One region of the Sporosarcina sp. NCCP-2331 genome, then DNA from elsewhere that is predicted to be linked to it. Evidence: riboswitches for the same ligand, from Rfam matches in the RefSeq annotation. Region 1 holds a riboswitch; each other region holds the start of a gene.

Evidence for each region. A riboswitch is a leader RNA that binds a small molecule or an ion and turns the genes downstream of it on or off. The one in region 1 is predicted to bind thiamine pyrophosphate.
Region 2: it holds a riboswitch for thiamine pyrophosphate, as region 1 does, so the genes downstream of both, NCCP2331_RS16270 (ECF transporter S component) here and thiC (phosphomethylpyrimidine synthase ThiC) in region 1, are expected to answer to the same signal.
Region 3: it holds a riboswitch for thiamine pyrophosphate, as region 1 does, so the genes downstream of both, NCCP2331_RS11230 (3-oxoacyl-ACP reductase) here and thiC (phosphomethylpyrimidine synthase ThiC) in region 1, are expected to answer to the same signal.

What each region holds. Positions count from the first base shown of each region.
Region 1 is NZ_BRCD01000009.1:106,525-113,957, forward strand. It holds gene NCCP2331_RS07320 (DMT family transporter) at 1-128, shown strand, start outside; gene NCCP2331_RS07325 (DMT family transporter) at 131-445, shown strand; gene NCCP2331_RS07330 (methylated-DNA--[protein]-cysteine S-methyltransferase) at 438-977, shown strand; TPP riboswitch at 1,023-1,138, shown strand; gene thiC (phosphomethylpyrimidine synthase ThiC) at 1,261-3,033, shown strand; gene NCCP2331_RS07340 (L-lactate permease) at 3,277-5,103, opposite strand; gene NCCP2331_RS07345 (FadR/GntR family transcriptional regulator) at 5,339-6,061, shown strand; gene NCCP2331_RS07350 ((Fe-S)-binding protein) at 6,216-6,935, shown strand; gene NCCP2331_RS07355 (LutB/LldF family L-lactate oxidation iron-sulfur protein) at 6,958-7,433, shown strand, end outside.
Region 2 is NZ_BRCD01000036.1:4,236-11,668, forward strand. It holds gene NCCP2331_RS16260 (energy-coupling factor transporter transmembrane component T family protein) at 1-81, opposite strand, end outside; gene NCCP2331_RS16265 (ABC transporter ATP-binding protein) at 59-1,543, opposite strand; gene NCCP2331_RS16270 (ECF transporter S component) at 1,545-2,114, opposite strand; TPP riboswitch at 2,196-2,307, opposite strand; gene NCCP2331_RS16275 (exonuclease domain-containing protein) at 2,471-3,046, shown strand; gene NCCP2331_RS16280 (methyl-accepting chemotaxis protein) at 3,300-4,985, opposite strand; gene NCCP2331_RS16285 (LolA family protein) at 5,342-6,445, opposite strand; gene NCCP2331_RS16290 (sensor histidine kinase) at 6,442-7,433, opposite strand, start outside.
Region 3 is NZ_BRCD01000017.1:71,247-78,679, reverse strand. It holds gene NCCP2331_RS11255 (ABC transporter ATP-binding protein) at 1-455, opposite strand, end outside; gene NCCP2331_RS11250 (MerR family transcriptional regulator) at 755-1,132, shown strand; gene NCCP2331_RS11245 (class I adenylate-forming enzyme family protein) at 1,137-2,642, shown strand; gene NCCP2331_RS11240 (acyl-CoA dehydrogenase family protein) at 2,639-4,309, shown strand; gene NCCP2331_RS11235 (hypothetical protein) at 4,368-4,652, opposite strand; gene NCCP2331_RS11230 (3-oxoacyl-ACP reductase) at 5,198-5,962, opposite strand; TPP riboswitch at 6,021-6,119, opposite strand; gene NCCP2331_RS11225 (CitMHS family transporter) at 6,179-7,433, opposite strand, start outside.

The DNA of each region.
Region 1 (7,433 bases):
TTTTATTAGTCGATATCCTCGTCTTTCATGCAGGCTTCACTTGGATTACGCTGTCATTCATCGGGCTCATTGTGATCGGCGTTGTCGGTATTAAATTGACGACGGATGAAGCGGAAGGAGGCAGCTGACGATGGCTTGGTTTTACTTGGCAATCGCCAGTCTCGGTGAGATTTTTGGCGTTATGTGCATTAATTATTATTTACAGAAACGCACAGTGAAACGGCTGCTGCTGATCGTCGGTGTTTTTGGTTTTGGTTTTATATTTCTCTCGCTGGCGATGCGTGAAATACAGATGAGTACGGCCTACGCGGTGTGGACCGGGCTTGGTGCAGCCGGTGCTGTGCTTGCCGGAATTTTGATATTCAAGGAATCCGCAAGTGTGAAAAGATTATTCTTTTTATCATTGATTATCATAGGTGCTGTGGGATTGAAATTATTTGGTTGAACGGAAGGCAGTGAGCGGGATGGTTTATTGGACGCGTTTTGAAGTAGAAGACGGCTGTGTGACACTGGCTGCAAATGAAAAGGGAGTCTGTTATATCGGACTTGCAGAGGACAGCGAAGAGCGAATGAAGGAATGGCTGTTTAAACAGACAGGCGTGGTGGAAATGAGAGAAGATACTGACAGATTAGCTGCAAGTGCTGTTGAAATAAAGAAGTATTTATCTGGCGAAGCACAACAATTTGATTCGCCGATTGACTGTATCGGCACGCCATTTCAACTGACTGTATGGAAAGCGCTGCGTGCGATTCCCTATGCGAAAACGGTTACCTACTCAGAGATAGCAGAACAGATCGGACGTCCTGCCGCTGTCCGTGCAGTCGCATCCGCAATTGGAAAAAACCCGCTTTTGCTGATGACTCCCTGCCATCGGGTCATCGCAAAAGACGGAAGCCTGTCCGGTTATCGGGACGGCCCGCAATGGAAAGAACATTTGATTCGTTTAGAGCAAAATACGCTCGGCTCCTCTTATTGACAAAGAAAAAGACTGTGCTACACTGTAGTTGTTCGACAATTCAATAATCATAACTAGGGGTGTCCGGCGTGACTGGACTGAGATGGAATGACTGTATGCATTCCGAACTCTTTGGACCTGATCTGGCTCGTACCAGCGTAGGGAAGTTTTCATTTTTCAATCAGCGTGTTTATTTATGCGTTTTTGAAGACCAGGTCCTTTTACGGATCTGGTCTTTTTTGTCGCTGATTCCCTTTACTCGGATGGAGTCATGGTCTGCCCTCAAAAAGGAGACGATGACAAAATGAAACAAACGACAGAAGAGATTCACATTCACAGCTGTTTTCCGGCCAGCAGCAAAGTTTATATCCAAGGCAGCCGGGAGGACTTGCGCGTACCGATGCGGGAAATTCAATTATCGCCTACCGTGACGGATCAAGGGGAGTTTCCAAATGAACCGTTTCGCGTCTATGATACGAGCGGAAAGTACACAGAAGCAGGCTATAAGGCCGATATTCAAAAGGGACTTCCAGCCATTAAGAAAAATTGGATTGAGGAACGCGGAGATACGGAAGAATACGAAGGGCGGCAAGTGCAGCCTCAGGATAACGGGTTTCGTTCATTGGAACAAATGAAGAATGATGCACAGTTTCCATTGCTGAAGCGTAAGCCCTTGAGAGCGAAAAAAGGTCAGAATGTTACGCAGATGCATTACGCAAGAAAAGGAATGATCACCCCGGAGATGGAGTTTATAGCGATTCGTGAAGGCGTAGAGCCGGAGCTTGTGCGCGATGAGGTGGCAAGGGGCCGGGCGATCATTCCGTCCAACATTAATCATCCTGAAGCGGAACCGATGATTATTGGCAGCCGCTTCCACGTAAAGATCAATGCAAATATCGGAAATTCAGCGGTATCCTCCTCGATAGCAGAGGAAGTGGAGAAGATGACGTGGGCAACTCGCTGGGGTGCAGACAATATCATGGATTTATCGACGGGAAAGAATATCCATACAACTCGCGAGTGGATCATCCGCAATTCACCTGTGCCGGTTGGAACGGTTCCTTTATATCAGGCACTCGAAAAGGTGAATGGCAAAGTCGAAGATCTATCATGGGAAGTATTCCGCGATACATTGATTGAACAGGCAGAGCAGGGTGTCAGCTATTTCACAATTCACGCAGGAGTGCTGCTTCGTTATATACCAATGACAGTGAATCGCGTGACAGGTATCGTCTCGCGCGGCGGTTCAATCATGGCGCAATGGTGCATGCTGCATCATGAAGAAAGTTTTCTTTACACACATTTTGAGGAAATCTGTGAAATTATGAAACAATATGATGTTGCTTTTTCACTTGGAGACGGCTTGCGTCCCGGATCGATTGCGGACGCCAATGACGAGGCACAATTCGCGGAGCTTGAAACGCTGGGTAAATTGACGAAGATTGCCTGGGAGCATGATGTGCAGGTAATGGTTGAAGGACCGGGTCATGTACCGATGCATTTGATTAAGGAGAATGTCGATAAGCAAATGGAAATCTGTCAGGAAGCCCCTTTCTATACATTAGGTCCACTGACAACAGACATCGCGCCGGCTTATGATCATATCACGTCCGCAATCGGCGCGGCGATGATCGGTTGGTTCGGAACGGCGATGCTGTGTTATGTGACGCCGAAAGAACATCTCGGACTGCCGAATAAAGACGATGTTCGGGAGGGTGTCATCACGTATAAGATTGCCGCACACGCTGCAGACTTGGCAAAAGGTCATCCGAATGCGCAAAAACGCGATAATGCACTGTCAAAAGCGCGCTTTGAGTTCCGTTGGAGAGATCAATTTAATTTGAGTTTGGATCCTGAACGTGCAATGGAATATCATGATGAAACGCTGCCGGCTGAAGGTGCGAAAGTCGCTCACTTCTGTTCGATGTGCGGACCGAAATTCTGCAGCATGCGTATTTCACATGACATACGTAAATATGCAGATGAAAACAGTTTGGAAGAGAAGCTGGCGATTGAACAGGGAATGCAGGAGAAAGCGGAGGAATTTAAAAAAGCCGGTGCAGAAATTTATCTTTGATGAGGAGTGGAACAATTGTCTGCAGTAAAACAGTTAGTCCGTCATATAGCTGTACAACGCCACGGTCTGCGTCATTTAGAAGAACAACTGCACCGACTGCAAACGGAATGTACTCATGAATATAAGGAAACTTTATCGCATAGAGAGTGCCGTATATGCATGAAGGTGGAGAGTATTCATTATTAAGAACGATAAATGCAAAACAAAAAGAGCCGTTATGGGCTCTTTTATTATTAATTGCTATTATGATGGCTGACGTAATGTTTCTCCGGATAATGTTTGTTTATCTGTCGCCATTTTGAAAATGTACGCCGCCGCGATGGCGATCGCAATGATCAGCCAGATATTCAGGAAGCCATGGATATATGCCATTCCAAAAAAACCAGCGGTCAATAAATAGTAACTGAGCGGGAATAGCACACGTCGGATCAGCAATCCTTCTTTGCCGATCAGTCCTACCGTTGCAGAAGCGGCAACCACGTTATGCACACAGATCATATTTCCGGCTGCGCCGCCGACAGCCTGCATAGCTACAACAATACCCGCCTGTGCTGTATCGAGCCCTATATTGCCGGCTGTACCAAACTGGAACAGAGAAAACATCATATTACTGAATGTATTGCTGCCTGCGATGAATGCGCCGAGTGCTCCGACAATCGGAGCAACGAGCGGCCAGAATTCTCCAGTGATGACAGAGACACTTTCCGCCAGCACAAGCGGCATATTTTGCCCGGCGAGTGCCGCATTATCCACTGCGACTTTGCCGGCAGCAAGAGATGTATTCAAGAAAACCTTGATCATCGGCACGGCAAAAATTAAGGCAACACCGGCAGTAACAGCAGTTACAAATGAATTTTTCCAGGCCATTGCATATTCTTTAGGCTTCATCCGGTGCAAGAAGTAGCCGAATAATGAAGCGATGATGAAAAAGAAGCCCGGAAGGAACAAAGGAGTCGATACAGTCGTAATACCTGAACCAAATGTGTCTTCAAATTTCAAAGTGAGCGCAGGGTGTTTCAATAAATTTGTTAAGGGTTCCATCGTTCTAGACAGGACAAGTAAACCGGCCAGCACGACATACGGCATCCAAGCGTTCAGCATGGAGATTTTCCTGCTCTCTTCAAATGGTTTGGCTGCTTCGTGATTCAGCTTGCCAAACCAATTTTCTTCCCACTGTGCACGAGGCGGGAAATCAAACGTGTCCTCTGCTTTCGGCATAAACAGCCCTTTGCGAGCTGCGGGCACAACAATGAGTAATGAAATCAATGCACCGAGTAAAGAAGGGAATTCAGGCCCAAGAGTAATTCCAATCAAGAAGTAAGGTATGGTGAAGGCCAATCCCGCAAAAAGAGCAAATTTCCATACTTTAAATCCTTCACGGTACGACTTGGCAGGACTGAAGAACCGAGTTAACAAAGCTGCCAGGAACAACGGAATCAACGAGCCGACCACGCCATGAATCAATACGGTGTTGGCGGTGATTTGCAGCAGATACTCCGGAAAAGTCATTCCGACTTTGTCCAGTGCAGCCATTACTGCAGGCTGATCCCCCAGCCCCGTGAATACACCGATTTGGATGGGAGTTCCAATAGCCCCGAATGAAACAGCGGTACTCTGAATAACGAGCGACACCATAACGGCGGCCAGTGCAGGAAAACCGACGGCAACCAAGAGAGGTGCAGCGACCGCGGCCGGTGTTCCGAATCCAGAGGCACCTTCTATAAAAGAACCGAATAAGAACGCGATGATGATAGCTTGGATCCGGCGGTCAGGAGAAATTGATATGAAGCCGTTGCGAATCGTATGGATCGCGCCGCTTTCTTTTATAGTGTTGAGCAGCAGCACCGCTCCAAACACGATGAATATTACTTCCAATGCAGTGATCAGCCCATTAAATGCGGCACCCGCAACAATATTTCCTTTTGTTCCCCAGACGAAGATGGCAATGAGTGCAGTAACAACAAGAGCGATTGGCATAGCGCGGCTTGCCGGCCAGTTTAAAAAGACCAAGAATACTAGAATTGTAACAATAGGCAGCAGAGCAATGAGTGACAGAACGAGTAAGCTCACAATAAAAAACCTCCTTTTGATTTGTGTCAATACTTGTAAAGCGCTTACAATTTACATAAGGTCATTGGGTCATCTGATGACCCAATGACCGTTAACTCTTTTCATGATTATATAGAGTGTTATAATAAAAGACAAGTAGTTATTTGCGTTTTCTGAAAACTAATTTGTTCTAACGTTCTAACCTATATTCAAACATTATGGATTATAATATAGGACAGAGACAGGAGTGTGGACTGTGGAATATAAACAAATCAAGCCTAAAAAGATATATGAAGAAGTAGCAGAAACGATAGTGAATTTAATTCGCTCCGGTGAATTAAAGCCAGGTGATAAATTAGATTCAGTTCAGCAGCTGGCTGAGAATTTTCATGTCGGGAGATCGGCAGTAAGAGAAGCGCTCACTTCCCTGCGTGCAATGGGTCTGATTGAAATGCGTCAAGGTGAAGGGACATATGTTCTTGAGTTTTCATCTGATGACCTGACTTTCCCTCTTCACAGCGCGATGCTGATGACTGAAGAAGACGTCTTTCATCTGCTGGGTGTGCGGAAAATACTCGAGGCCGGCGCTGCATATGCCGCTGCTGAAAAACGTACAGAAGAAGATCTGTTAAAGATGGAAGCGGCTTTGAATGAAATGAAACAGCATGCAGGAGACATTCTGCTTGGCGAGAAAGCAGATTTGGACTTTCATTTCGCAATTGCCCATGCCAGTGCCAATCCTATTTTGGTCAGTCTGATGAACCATGTGTCCGGTCTGATGGGTGAATCGATGCGGGAGACCCGGCGGATCTGTCTCTTTACGGAGACGGCAACAGTTGATCGTTTACATGAAGAGCATGAAGCGATATTCCTGGCTATTAAGGATGGATTGTCCGACACAGCAACTAGGCATATGCAGGCTCATCTGCAAAACGTAGAATCGGTTTTATCAACTTATATGCGTTCATTACAGAAATGATTTTATTCACCCGTTATTCGATCGGGTGAATTTTTTATCAGAAAACATAGTAAACAGCTATTAAATTCAAAAGATTTATAGTATGCTATGAAATAAGTTAAGTCATCTGATGACCTGTTGACTATTGTAATTTACTAAGAAGAGGTGAATGAAAATGAAAGTCAGTTTGTTTATTACATGCCTGGTAGACATGTTCTATGCAGAAGCTGGAAAAGACATGACGGAAGTATTGGAGCGTCAAGGCTGTGAATTATCGTTTCCAAAAGGGCAGATATGCTGCGGGCAGCCGGCGTATAACAGCGGATATGTAGAAAACTCTAAATCAGCCATGAAAAACATGATCAAAACATTTGAAAGTGCAGAGTATGTAGTGACGCCTTCCGGATCTTGCGCTACGATGTTCAAAATGTATCCTGAAATTTTTGCAGACGAGCCGAAATGGAAAGATAAAGCACAGGAACTTGCGGATAAAACCTATGAATTCACTGAATTTCTGGTTGATGTGCTGAAAGTTGAAAATGTTGGAGCGAAGTTAACGGGAAAAGGTACCTATCATCCATCCTGTCATATGACGAGATTGCTGGGCGTAAAAGAGCCGCCGAAGAAACTGCTCGCTCAAGTAGAAGGACTGGAAATGATTCCTTTGCCGAACGCACACAATTGCTGCGGGTTTGGCGGCACCTTCTCGGTCAAGATGGGGGATATTTCGGAGCAGATGGTCGACGAGAAAGTAGACAGTGCCATGGTGACAGAAGCGGATTATTTAATCGGAGCAGACTGCGGCTGTCTGATGAATATCGGAGGCCGTGCAGAGCGGACAGGTAAGAAAATTCGTGTCATGCACATAGCGGAAGTGTTGAATAGCCGCGAATAATAGTGAAAAGAGGTGAAGCTTTATGTCAATGAAGTTCAGCACGAAAAACTTTACGGATCGCACGAAGGACAATATATCAGATGATTTCATGCGGCAAGCTGTGGCGGGTGCCCAGGAGCGATTGCACGGACGTCGTCTGGATGCGGCAGAAGAGCTCGGGAACTGGGAAGAATGGCGTTCACACGGAGAAGAAATCCGGCAGCACGTATTAGAAAATCTCGATTTTTATCTGCACCAGCTGAGTGAAAACGTGTCACAGCGGGGCGGCCATGTATTTTTTGCTAAAACGGCGGAAGAAGCCAGTAACTATGTCCGTGAAGTAGTGGAGAAAAAAGAAGGCAAGAAAGTCGTTAAATCCAAATCCATGGTGACAGAAGAGATTAATTTGAATACGGTTCTGGAGGAAGCCGGGTGCGAAGTAATCGAGACGGATCTGGGAGAGTACATTCTTCAGATAGATGACCATGATCCGCCGTCACATATCGTAGCACCTGCTCT
Region 2 (7,433 bases), on a different contig from region 1:
TGCAAAGAACACGACAAATTTCAGCGCAGGATTCACTTGAAACAGCCATGTTTTGCGCTCAGGCGTGAACCATGCGAGCATTCCGGTCACCTCCCGCAGAATCCGTGTGCACTATGCCGTCAGCTACTGTCCAGACTGATGTAGCAAAGTGTTCAACAATCTCCATATCATGCGTCACCATTAGAATCGTGACACCTTCCGTCCGCAGCTGCTCGAGTTTTTCAAGTATCGCGAACGTATTGCGGGCGTCCTGTCCGAAAGTTGGTTCGTCCAGCAACACAATATCAGTTCCGGGAGTGAGCGCTGTTGCTACACTAAGCCGGCGTTTCTGACCTGTTGAGAGCTGGTAGGGGTGGCGGCCGGCTGAATCCGGCAAGTTAAACAAGTGCATCAGTTCTTTGGCATACGCTTCCGCCTGATCCTTTGGCATGCCGTGTAATGAAACGGTCAATTCCTCTGCAATCGAGTTCGTGACAAATTGCAGCTCGGGATTTTGAAAGACGAGGGACAGGCCTTTTGGAAGATGCCGTTTCTTCTTTTTCTGGATAACAGGCTCGCCGTTTACTTCATAAATACCTTCTGTTCGCAGCAGTTGCATAAGTGACAGCAGCAGAGTACTTTTACCTGTACCGTTTTCACCTGTAATCGTGATCCAGTCCCCTGACTTCACCTCTGCGCATTCTGCCTGGATTTTTGGTGTGTTTCCGCGAAAACCGGTAAAGTCTTTCAACCGAATTTTATTAGAAGAACCGACGGGCTTGCGGTTGTGCATCATCGAGCGGAAACTATTCAGTTCCAGATACTCTTTCCACACGCCCGGATACCAGATGCCATAGCGCTTCAATTCTTTCTGATAATCAGCGAAAATAGCCGCCGGCGGACCTTCTGCGATGATAGCTCCATTGTCGCTAAACAGCACAACGCGGTCTACCCAGTCGGCAATCAAATCAATTTTATGTTCTACAATGATCACCGTTTTATCAGCTGTAGCCTGCTTAATGGAAGACCAGATCTGCTCCGTACCATCGGGGTCCAAAAGGGCAGACGGTTCATCAAGAAACAGGACATCGGGCTCCAGCAGAAGTACAGAAGCCAGCGCCAGACGCTGTTTCATGCCCTGCGACATTTCGTTGATTGGCGAATGTGATGTGTTCAGCTGCAGATCTACACGCTTTAACGCTTCTTCAATCAAAGGTGCCATTTTATCCCGCGGGGCTTGCAAATTCTCCAGCACAAATGCCAGTTCTTCATCTGCATACGTCATGCAGAATTGCGTATCAGGATCTTGGAAGACGAATCCCCAAGATTCAGGCAGTACAATTTGGTCTGCTTTCATTGGCAGCTCAATGGAATTGGGAATGATGCCGCTCAGTACTTGAAGCAGTGTCGATTTTCCACAGCCGCTTGGTCCGAGCAGCAGAACTTTTTCACCCCGCTGCACAGAAAACGAGAAATCTTTGAAAACTAATGAATCCTCACCCGGAAATTTCAGACGCAGATTGGTGACGCCGGCCGGGCATTGTTTCGAATGAACCATCTTCATGTTACCGGTCCAGCATCGAGTATTCTTTTTTATCAACGGGACGGATTAAAGATGTCACACCTGTTTTTTCAAGAGCGCGGACAATCAGTACAGCAAATATGCCGGTGAAGATAAATGCGCTGATCGCACGCAGCCCATATTTCACAATAAGAGCCCAAGTTTCAAGCGCGGCATAACCGTACACCAAATCAAGTGTGAAGCTGGCAGCACAGGAAGCAACACCTGCAAGTCCTGCAACCAGCATGGAAAATCGTTTGTAGCGGGCTGCCGCAAATACTAATTCAGCTGCCAGCCCCTGTACAAACCCGTACATTAATACTTCAATGCCATGGCCTGCAAACGCCGATAAACTTGCACCTGCAATACTTGCAATCAATGCGGTGCCGGGCTTGCGGATGAGCAGGTAGGCGAAGGGACCCACCATGAACCACATTCCATAGATCAGCTGACGGGCAACCGGCATGATTGGTTTGACTACAGTGTATAGGTCATCCCAGAATTTCATGAGGATGCCGAAGACCACGCCGATCATGATGGTGATCAGCAAATCTGTAAACTTTAATTTCTTCAATAAATTCCACTCCTTTTATTTTTGCCTAAACAAAAAGCCGTCTGAAAGAGCAGACAGCCGAGGAGGGAAATTCATCCCGATTATTCCATCGAACACGCTCTCTACGCTGGCATTACCCAGATCAGATTCACGGTCAGCAGCGGTTTCATCTGCTATCTCAGCCTGATTCACTCAAGCACCCGTACGGACAATTATGTTAGCAATGCTAGTATACAGCAGACAGATTTGTCTGGCAACCTGTCAATGATCAGAGCAAGATGTTACTGCAGAACATGGGTGCGCTGGTATAATAGAAGAAAAGACGGCGCTGGAAGAGTTAGTTACTAGTGATTAATTGACAGTGAAGGAGTTTTCCAATGAATAAACAGATAGCCTTTATAGATGTGGAAACGACGGGTATGAGTGCGGAAGGCAGTGAAGTGATTGAACTCGGAGTCATGCTCGGTGAATTTGAAAACAACAGGATTGTCCGTGTGACAGACGAGTATTGCGAGTTTCAGGAGCCGTTTTATTCGATACCTTCGACAATTACGAGAATTACAGGGATCCATGATCAGATGGTGAGAGGGAAGTCGCTTGATATGAATAAAATCATATCAATTTTAAGCCAGGCAGATGGGATCGTGGCGCATAATGCTGCATTTGACAGGGGGTTCGTCAGCCGGCTGCTGCCCGAAACGCTTGATATGGACTGGTATTGTTCCGTCCGGCAGATCAGATGGAAAGATTATGGTTTTGAAAACGGCAAACTGCAGCAGCTGCTGAACGCACATCGGATTGACGTGAAGCAGGCGCACAGAGCGCTGGATGATGCGAAAAACCTTGCAGTGTTGTTGAATCATTCACATTCGAAACTGGCGGAAGACGCGACGTTCATTTCATATTTAATGGAGAAGAATCCGCTGAAAAAGCCGGCTGGACTACGCAGATAACTAATGAGAGCCGCCCGTAAAGTCATTTTTAATTGGCTTTGCGGGCGGCTCTCTTTGCGTTACGGACACTTAGATTACTCTATGATCATCCGTTGTGTTTTAAAGGAGGGGCTGGGTAATAGTACCTTAAAGGGAAAAGAATGCTGTCAGTGTAAATGCGTAGGATGTGAGTGTTGGAATGAATCTTGAAAGGCAATTAGAAAAGCGCCTGTTCTGAAGGTTACAGAACAGGCGCTTTTAAGATTTGAAATAATTACAGTTTAAACTGTCGGACAAGATTATTCAGTTCTTCTGCCAACGCTGCCAAGTCACCCGAACTTTTTGCGACTTCTTCCATCGCGCTGCTTGCCTGCTCGGAAGAAGCGGATGTCTCTTGTACTCCAGCTGCGGATTCTTCTGTGATGGCAGCAATTTCTTCGATAGAACTGCTCATTTCTTCACTGTTCGTCGAAATAGCCTGCAGATCTTGTGCCATACCGCGGATTCGTTCAGTCATTGCTGTTACGGCCTCATTGATTTTCTGGAAGGTTTCTCCTGTTCGCTCGATTTGGCCCGTTCCTTCCTCGACTTCTTTATAACCCATTTGAAGCGAATCTGTCACCATACTGGACTCGCTTTGAATCCGACGGACGATATCGGTAATGGTCGTTACGGAAGCGGAAGACTGCTCAGCGAGTTTCCGGACTTCATCAGCCACGACTGCAAATCCCTTGCCGTGCTCGCCGGCTCGCGCAGCTTCAATTGCTGCATTCAAGGCGAGCAGATTGGTCTGTGCCGCAATGTCTTGGATGACGGAGACGAGTTCCGAAATCTGTTGGGTATGCTGATCCAGCCCCTCTACTTTCAGGACAGCTTCATGCACCATCTTATCGATCAATCCCATCTGTTTGGAAGAGGAATTCATCAATTCGCTGCCTTCAACCGTCATTCCCAAAATTTCATCAGAAGACTGCTGAATGAAACGTCCGCTTTCATTGGCACCAGCGACTTTCAGCACAAAAGATTCCATATTGCTTGACAGGCTGGACGCATTGTCTGCCTGCGACTCAGTACCGTGTGCCAAATCTTCCATCGTCGTGGCAATTTGCTCCGTGCCGGCTTTCACTTCATTAGCTGACTGGGTCAGCTCCTCGCTCTGTGTAGAAACAGTGGAGGATACATGCCCGATTTCGTCGAGCAGATGATGAGTGCTTCTGTTCATCTCATTCGTAGAGGCAATTAGCTGTCCAATTTCATCCCGAAGATGAGTCTCAAGCGGTTCGCCGGTCAAATCGCCGTCTGCCAGCCGCTTCATGCGGTCGTTGACGATTCCAAGCGGCCGGGTAATTGAATTCGATGTGACGAGCGCGGCGGCAATGCTCAGCAGTATCACCAGTATAATCACACTGGTTACTACAATGGCAGTTGTTTTACCGCCTGCCAGCATCTCTTTTTCCAGTTCAATGATGAATTGCTCCCGGTTACTGGCAGTCTCTTCATAGGCGCCCATCAAGGAGAGGGCTTCCTCATTTAATGCGAGCAGATTGACGCGGGCTTCCTCCTCATTGCCTCTCTTATACTCTGTAAATACATCATCCGTGATCGCTTCCCGCCATTTGACTGTGCGGTCCATCAGATCCATCGTCTCCTGGCTGGTACCGAGTTCACGAATGGCTTCTTGATCAGCTGCACTGTCCGCAGTATATTCATCAAATAAATCCTGATAGTGCTGCTCTCCTGTCAGGATGAAGCCTCTTGATGTAGCTATGCGGTTCGCCATATCTAGAGACAGCTGCTCATCTGCAATCAGCAGCGGCAGCTCCTTCTCCAAAATATTTTGTGTTAACTTATTGTTTTGCTGCAGGGTATATATCATATATGACCCGACCAGCACGATTAATAGAACGACCACCGAAAAACCAAACAGCAACTTCCCCCGAATACTTTTGAAAGTACCCATTTTTCCACTCTCCTGACTGACAATTAATGATCATCGGATTTTCATGAGTTATATGTAATAAGAATGAGTGTTCAGTGAAAATATGAAACTACCGATGAAAGTAGGTGCTTATAGTATAGCGCTTTTTCATAGTATTTACTATGAGCTAGTGAAAAAGACTTAAAAAGTTCTTTTTTATCAGCTATGAGGGAAGTATTGGAATACTCAAAAAATGCCCCTGCATCTATGTGCAGGGGCATGGATTACTTGAGTTTATTTTTTACTCTGCTTCAAATACAGCAAGGTGACGCTGATTGAATAGATCAGCAAAAACATGATGACTGTCAAATACCAATTCAACAAGAATTCCTCCTCATCTATTCTTCTGTCAACTTCATCGATTCTAAATAGGTTAGTGCCTCGTCAAAATCAATTTCGGGGTTTTCCAATATGATATTATACTGCAATCCCTCCTCTTCCCATTCCATGAACCGGAATCCGCTGCTGTCCATTTTCGTTCCCTGCTGCCCGCGGATGGTCAATTCCTCTTCAGCACCCACTTGCCCGAAGTCTACTGCATTCGGCAATGGTTTTAAAACAGTCAGGGAAAAGGCGGGCAAGTCATTTCTCTTATAGTCAAACGAATACTCCGGACGATCCTCAATCCCTTCTAATACAGTAATCCGGTCTAATTGAAGTCCGTCTGTTTCAGGTATTTGATAATACGAACCAAGTGATTCCTTTACGTCTTCCAATGAAACTTCCTTTGGTGCGTAATTTTCCTCATCCATTACTTCAACAGTCGCATCTTCGGGGAAATCTAAGACAAATAATTCTTCTTCCAATTTGGGCTTGAAATCAATCTTCGTATATTCCTGTATCAGTTCAGTATGAGCGCTTTTTGAAACCGATTTCAGTACCATCCAGGTCTCTTTATCGATCCAGACTTCTTGATCGCCAATCAAGGATGCATCGTCTTTTGTCTTTGCGACTATGTGGAAAGTATCTCGTCCGGCAACTTTTTCATCCGCTTCATTGGTGAAATCATGTGTGTCTTTTATTAGTTTCAATAAATGCTCAGCTTGCTGGCGGGGAGACTGCTGCGTGAGCGCTGCTTGGTCTTCGCTAGAAAACTTCATGATATTGACGGTGTTGCTTGCTTGATCATAAACTGACAGCTGCTGACCGTCATTGATTGCAATACTCTGCTCATCCCCGTCCCCGTCCCCGTCCCCAGATGCGATTTCCACTCTTCTTTTACCATCTTCAGACACCCACTCTTTTGCAGAAAAATCACTTTCATCGTCACTGAAATGCATCGTATATTCGGCGTAGTATGACGTAGTTTCATCCGCTTCTTTCAGTGCGGCATTGACCACCTCCTGCGGTGAAAATTGACTCTCTTCAGAAGTGCATGCTGCCAGTCCGACTGCGAAAAACAGCAGGACTATAATAGATAAGGATGGTTTCAACCAATTCATCCATTTTCCTCTCCTTTACTTGGCGGCAGCCAGCAAATGATCGCCGTGCCGATTTCCTCAGAAGACACCATTCGAACCGTGCCGCCGTGTTTTTCAATAATTTGTTTTGTGATACTCAAGCCGAGCCCATTTCCGCGGTCGCCGGCTTTTGTCCTCGCCATGTCTGCTTGGAAAAGTGGTTCGAACACACGAGTGAGCTGCTGTTCGGATACACCTTTCCCTTCATTTTGTACAATCAAATATAAACCGTCATCAGCCGTCATTGCTTGCTGTACAAAATCATATGTCCAAGAAGGGATCACCTTTGCATCAGTTGCAGATAAACCGATGCTTCCTTCAACTGCAGTATGCGAAATAGCATTCGCAACTACATTATCCACAACCCGCATCATTTGTTTGGCATTGACTGCAAATTCTCCGGTCACATCCACCTGCATATCCAATGAAATTTGCTTCTCATCACATAGCGTCTGATAGCCGGAAAGCAGCATATCGAAAAACTCATCGCCTTCGACTGCCACAAATTCCATGTCATATGTGCTGGATTGCAATAATGTATACATCGATAAATCATCGAGCATTTGCCGCATATAATTTGCCTTTGCGACAATGACATCGTAATATTCCGATTGCTCTGCGGGTGACCGCATCCCTGACTGCAATGCTTCCGTATAGGCACGAATCGAAGTAAGCGGTGTTTTTAAGTCATGGGAAATACTTGCAATCATCAATTCTTTCTGCTGTTGTTCCGCAGCGAGTTTCTGCTTGGCAGATTCCAACTCTGCCTGCATAGCGGCAAAACTCTCAGCCAGCTCACCAATTTCATCATTCCGTTTTGGCATAGGTGCAACGTTTTTCCCTTTTGCGAAAGATGCCATCTGTTCCATCAGCAACTGCAGCGGCCGAATTAATTTGCGGTTGACGAGCAGAGCAACTGCGATGAACAATGCAAGGAAGAATACGGTAAATAAAGCGGCGACGAGCCATG
Region 3 (7,433 bases), on a different contig from region 1:
TCAGAAGCAATTGCACGTCCCAATGCAACACGCTGCCTTTGACCGCCGGACAGCTCACGCGGTTTGCGATCCAGCAACTGTTCTAAACCTAATAATCGAGCCGCTTCCAAACAGCGCTGTTTCTGCTGTTGTTTTGAAATCTTCTTGACATGCAGACCGAACACGATATTTTCGGCGACGGTCATATGAGGAAAGAGTGCATAGTTTTGAAAGACCATTGAAATTTGCCGTTCATTCGGCCGGCTATTGACCACATCCTCGCCGTTCATGTAAAGTGTGCCGGCTGATACATTTTCTAAACCGGCAATGATCCGCAGAAGAGTACTTTTGCCGCACCCTGACGGACCAACGATGGCGAAAAACTCACCCTCCTGTACTTCAAAACTAACGTCTTCAAGTACCATGGCTTCTCCATGATAGGCTTTGTTTATGTTCCTGACGTCGATTGCCTTCATTTATATCAACCTCCTATGGATATGATATTGATCATACTAGGTTCATATTGAGAGGCTATAAATTGGCTGTGAGGATATTGTAAAGAAACGGTAAATATAAAAAAATATACTGACCAAGAATGTTACTCGTTTGTCTTGGACAGGAGATTATCAATACAGTAGTTGTTTGAATTTACATAGTTTGAAGTTTAAGAGGAATTTTTCAAACTGGCAGCAGAAAGGAAATCTAAATTACCGGCTTGACCTTTACGTTAACGTCAATGCTATCATTATGGAAAGAGAAGAAAGGAGAATGCGAGGTGAAAACGATTCGGGAGACTGCGGAATTGTTCGAAGTGTCAACTAGGACAATCCGCTATTATGAGGAAATTGGTTTGTTATCACCTGTCCGTACAGAAGGCAATCAAAGACTTTACACTTCATCTGAATTGGCCAAATTAAAACTGATTGTACGCGGCAAGAAATATGGGTTTTCATTGGATGAGATTAAAGAAATGATTCTGCTGTTCGATAAGGATCGCACGGGGCGAAAACAGCTTGAGCGAACGATTGAATACGGCGAACGGCGGATTGAAGAAATCGATCTGAAAATTAGTGAGCTGCAGCAAATGAAGTCTGAAATGCGGCAGCTGCAAAGGATGTTCCAGCAAAAGCTTGAGAATTCGAAGGGGGAATGAATAGATGAACAGTTCAAAGTTATTGTCTCGTAATGCCAGGAAGTATCCAAACACTGAAGCAGTGATCAGTATGGGAAAACGGACTACGTATAAAGAGCTGGATCAGCAGGTGAATCAATTTGGCAATGCGCTTCGAAGCCAAGGTGTCAAAGCGGGAGCAAAAGTCGCGTTATTCTTACCGAATGTTGACGAGTTTGTCATCTCCTATTTTGCTGCGCAGCGAATTGGTGCGATTGTTGTACCGATCAATGTGAAGCTGACTGCAAAAGAGCTGGAATTTATTTTGGAGCATACGGACGCTGAGGTGCTGATCGCGCATGAATTGGTGTTCGAAGCGGCTCAAAAAATGAAAGCGCCTTCATTAAAAATTAAGACGGGGCAAGTGGCTGACGGCTGGCTGGATTTCCATGAATTATTGAAGCAGGGCGACAAGACGCCGATAGTTTGTGAGTTGAAAGAAGATGATGAATCTACTATTTTATATACGTCCGGGACGACAGGGAGCCCTAAAGGAGTGCTCTTCAGCTATCGTAATATCCTGACAGTCGCTTCCATGATTTCTGTGGAAATGGAGATGAAGCCGGAAAGCCGCATTTTGCTGATGATGCCGCTCAGCCATTCGGCGCCGCTTCATTTGTTTCTGATGGCGGGGGTGTATGTGGGCGCGACGCTGGTGCTGACACCAACTTTTACGCCGGATTTGTTCATCGATACAGTCGAGAAGGAGAAGACGACACATTTCTTCGGCGCGCCGGTTGCCTATCTGCTGTCTGCAGGAAATCCGAGACTGCAGGAAGCAGATCTATCCTCGATGAAATGGTGGGTTTATGGTGGAGCGCCGTTGTCTGCTGATGAGGTGAAGAAGGTGAAAGCTGCGTTCCGTACGGATCATTTGGTTTGTGTGTATGGACTAACGGAAGCAGGTCCGAGCGGTTCGCTGTTGATGGCAGATGAGCATGAGACGAAAGCGGGAAGTATCGGAAGGCGTGCACCTCTGCACACGGAACTTCGTATTGTTGATGAAACGGGACAAGACGCTGCAGCGGGAGAAGTTGGGGAGATCGTGTTGCTGGGTGAAGGAAATATGCTAGGCTACTATAAAAATGAAGAAGCGACGAAAGAAGCTTATTACGGCGGCTGGCTGCGTACCGGCGATCTGGCACTGGAAGATGAAGACGGGTTTTATTGGATTGTCGGCCGCAAGAAAGATGTGATTGTATCCGGAGGCGTCAATATTTATCCACAGGAAATCGAAGAGTTGATTGTGCAGTTCCCGGGCGTGACGGAAGTTGCCGTCGTCGGTGTGCCGCATACCGAATGGGGAGAGACGGTGAAGGCGGTCTTTGCGGCTTCGGGTGAAATCGATGCAGGTAATCTGCAGGCTTATCTGAAGGAGAATTTGGCTTCATTCAAAATACCGCGCATTTATGAGCAAGTGGAAGCACTGCCGCGAAATGCTTCGGGGAAAATTCTCAAACAGCCATTGCGGGAAGGAGAATTTGCACGATGAAAGTGTTACAGAATACTGATCATTATGAAACGGGAAACTTTTTCAGGGGCGCCGAAACGCTGGAATTGATTTTGCGGGAGCGGCTGCAAGGGCCGTTTCTTGATTATGCATTACGGGAACTTGACGAGTTTGGAAGGGCTTGCGCCAATGAAATTGACGAGCGTGCAGCGTATACCGACCGGGAAGGTGAGCCGCGTTTGCTTCGCTATAATAAATTCGGTGAAGAGGTTTCTGAAGTATGGGTCAATGAAGGCTATAAGAAAACCGTACAGGAAACGTACGATACAGGAATTGTCGGCTATGTCCATAAAGAGATTCCAGGCCTCGGCCATAAGGGGAATTACACATATAGCTTTGCACAGGGGTATCTCCTGTCGCATGCGGAACCGGGTTTTTACTGTCCGGTCACGCTGACGATGGCGACAGCGTATTTGCTGGATCATTTTGCTGATGATGAAGTGAAAGAGCGCTTCCTGCCGCATGTCTGCGCGACGGGTGATATGCCTTTATTCGAAGGGGCGACGTTTTTGACAGAGCGCCAGGGCGGATCAGATGTCGGCGCAAATATTGTGCGCGCGGTGGAAGAAGACGGCGGATATCGTCTGTACGGAGAAAAATATTTTGCTTCGAATGCGGGGATGGCGGGCGTGGCAATGGTGCTGGCGAGGATGGAAGGTGCCCCGGAAGGATCGAGGGGTCTGACGTTGTTCGCGGTTCCGTGGCGCAATGAAGACGGGGAGCTGAACCATCTTCGTGTACGCCGTCTGAAAGATAAGCTTGGCGTGCGCGCAGTGCCTTCGGGCGAGGTGGAGTTTGAGGGAGCTGTCGCGTACGTCGTGGGAGATCCGGCAAGAGGGCTTGCTTATATGCTCGAAGCACTGAATCTGTCGCGTATTTGCAATGCCGTCGCTTCACTGGGCATCATGCGCAGAGCTTTACTTGAGTCCAATGCATATGCCAGCCGCAGAAACGCATTCGGACGGCGATTGACGGATTATCCGATGGTGCGCGATTCGCTTGGCAGGCTCCGTGCGAAACTGCATGCAGAAACGGTAACGGTATTTGATTTTATTAAGCTGTATGAGAATGTCACGAATGGCAAGGCGAGTGAGCGCGAACAGGTGCTGAACCGGCTTTTCATTGCGCTGATTAAGAAAGAAACGGCTGAGCAGTCGATTCATTTTTCGCATGAAGCGATTGAGATGCATGGAGGCAATGGTTATATCGAAGACTTTGTGACACCGCGTCTGTTGCGGGATGCACAGGTATTGACGGTATGGGAAGGCACGGCGAATATTCTGGCGCTGGAGCTGATTCGTTTAGTTTCGAAATATAACGTGCATGAATTATTTATTGAAGAAATGAAATCCCGTATTACGACGCTTGCCGACAATGAATGGAAGCAGGTGCTGGCGGCAGAGCTCGCTGATCAGCAAGAAGGACTCACGGCATTTGCAGGTTATGATCAGGCACTGCAGACGTTCGAAGCGAAAAATTGGATGAAACGGATGTCTGATCTGTATGAAAGTGTTGTGACGCTGGAGTGGGCGGATAAATACGGCGGGAAGTATGAAAAGCTGGCGGAAATATTTATGGAAAATACATGGAACTTGCGGAAGTCTGGCGGACCGATGAAAACGGTGGAGTATTTTGATGAAATGATGTGAAAAAAGACAGCAGGGCAGTCTGATGCTCTGCTGTCTTTTCCTGTATTCATCACGAGGGTCAGGTCCGATATTTCATCGTACAAATTTCGGACAACGGGATTTCATTAACAGTGGTATCTCCGGCGGGCTGGAAATGAACGGTTCGTGTGCTGCGGTTGAAATCTAAATAATAGCCGGTTCGTTTCGTATCTTTTGAATCAATCAGTGTGAGTATTACAGGCGTGCCCATCAGGAAATCGGTGATGATATGGACCAAATGCCGTTCTTCGTAACATTTCTTTTCTGGCCGGGAAACAGAGGGAGAGTCACAGCCGCTGCAAGGTCTGAATTTTCTGGATGCCATAAAAGTATGCACCTCCTTCATTTCTAGCTTATGTTGATATTTGAAGGAGAGCTGTGCCGTTTTGGCAGGGAAATTGCGTGCTATGAGCATTTGCGGAGGCTTCATGATCACTTGGCAGGGGAATATGATCACGTGCGGGGGCGCTATGAGCGCTTGGCGCATTGCTATGATCACGCGGCCGGATCCATGAGCGTTTGAAGGGTGTCCATGAGCATCGCTGAACTATTCGGGTTAAAATGACGGCAGTTTTATTTACGCATCGTGTGTGCTGAGGAAATTAGATATTTGCCTTGCACGCAGCATAACCAACCGCACCAAAAAAGCCGTTTGCCGCACCAAAACGCTCCTGAAGCGCGCCAAAAACAGTGACTGCCGCACATTTACGCCTTTGCGCCGCTCCAAACCGCCGTCCGAACGCGCCAAACAGGCCGACCACCGCACCATTGCCAAAAAGTCACTCCAAAAATTCCGCCAATGAAAAAGGCTGTCCTGGAAGAGCCAGACGATCATGACTCTTCCGGAACAGCCGGGTAATACTTTTACTTTTAATCCATCACCAATCCTCCATCGACCACAAGGTTCTGTCCTGTGATCGCACGGCTTGCGGGGGAAGCGAAGAATACTACGACGTCCGCCACTTCTTCGGGAGTCACAACGCGGTCGATCGGTGTGCTGGCTTTAATGATGTCGAAAACCGCATCCGGCGTGGCGGCGCTTGCGTCTGTTTTCAATAATAACCCGCCGGATACCATGTTGACCGTGATGCCGTCCGGTCCGAGTTCTTTTGCCATACTTCGTGTCATACCGAGGAGTGCTGCTTTGCTTGTGTTGTAATCGTGATAGGGAACTACCGGGTTTTGTACGAGATTTGTTCCGATGTTGATGATGCGTCCGAATTTCTGCTCATTCATTCCGTCCCTGACCGCCTGAAGCGTATGTAATGTTGCGCCGACAGAGCCTTCGAGCTGCTTCAAGTAATCCTGCCAGTCGATTGTATCGAGCTTTTCACGGTCATCTCCGTTGAATGAAAAGTCGATCAATGCATTGTTGACAACTGTTGTAATCGGCTTTCCGAAATGCGCCTTTGCCTCTTCGGCGAGCGACTGCAGTTCCTCTGGATTCCGTACATCCGCTTTCAGTGCGATCGCGCGGTCTGCACCGATTTCATTGACGACCTTCTGAGCTTTCTCTTCACTTTGGAAATAGTTCACTACAACTTTGGCTCCCGCTGCGCCGAATGCTTTCACGGTGGCCGCGCCCAAACCTCTGCTTGCTCCTGTTACTAATACGACCTGATCTTTTAATTCCAATGAATACAGCTCCCTTTTACATAACTTCATAGAAAAAGACCCCTGGGAGTCAGAGGCCGTTTAGAAAACGCCACTTCCCTCCGCCGGTGTTAACCGAATCAGGTTCAAAGGGTCGGAATAAATTCCTCTCAGCCAATCGGCGCCCCTAGTGATCTTTATATATATGTGTCTAGTAAGTATAGCATAATGGTAATATTCTGTGTTTAGCCGACTCTCTTAAAATGTAATTACACCAAGAGCCATCGTGATGAGGAACAAAACAATGCTGAATCCCCACATAATCAGGAATGAGTAACGAATATGTTTCCCCATCTCAAGACCCGCCAGCCCAAGTGCAAGCCAAAGGGCCGGAGAGAACGGGCTGACGAATGTTCCGATGATGTTTCCGACGATCAGCGCATAAGCAGCGGAAATCGAAGGGACACCAAATCCGGAAACAACTTGTTCCACGATTGGCAATAAAGCGAAATAATAAGCATCGGTACTCAACAATAAATCGAATGGAACGCCGAAGAATCCGATGATGATGTGTAAATAGGGCACGATGAATGCCGGTAGAATTTTTACTAGATCAGTAGCGATGGAATCCAGCATGTTGGCGCCGTTCAAGATACCTAAGAATGATCCGGCAGCCAAGATGATTGCAGCCATCAGCAAGGCATTCGGCGCATGTGCTTTGATCCGCTCCATCTGCTCAGTTACAGACCGGTAGTTCAAAGGCAGTGCAATACTGAAACCTATCATGAAGATAAAGCCGGCGGGAACTTTCCCCCAGACGAGCAGTCCGATGACTGTTACGGCAATAATGACGTTCAGCCACAGCATTTTCGGACGCTGCAGAGAATTAACAGTTTGTAGGGATTCCTCCTCGACATCGTCTTCTGTGAAATCCTCTTCTGCTCCATTGGCGAGGCGTTTCGCGATTCGGCGGTTTTCGCGCATACCTAGGACAAAAGCAACCGCGACTAACAGCAATAGACCGATGACCTGAATTTTAATCAGCGGGCGCCAGAGCTCCGTTACATCGACACCCAGTACAGCTGCCGCACGGCCAAGCGGACCGCCCCATGGCACCATATTGACAATACTTGCGGATGTACCCACGAGCAGCAGAAGTAAATAGGGACTCATTTTCAAACGTTTATAAAGTGGGAGCAATGCCGGAATCGTAATCAAGAACGTTGAGGCGCCTGAACCGTCCAGCTGCGCGATTGCTGCGATCACAACAGTTGCCATTGAAACTGCAATAACATTTCCTCGCGAAATAAAGATCATTGTATTGATTAGCGGATCGAAAACGCCGGCATCCTGCATGATTCCAAAAAACAGAATAGCGAAGATGAACATAATGACGACACTAGTGACCGAGTCGATTCCGCTTCCGAAGAACTCTCCAATTTCTTTAAAGTTATATCCGGCAAAGAAAGCACCGAAGATCGGCACGATGACCAGTCCGACAATCGGTGTGATC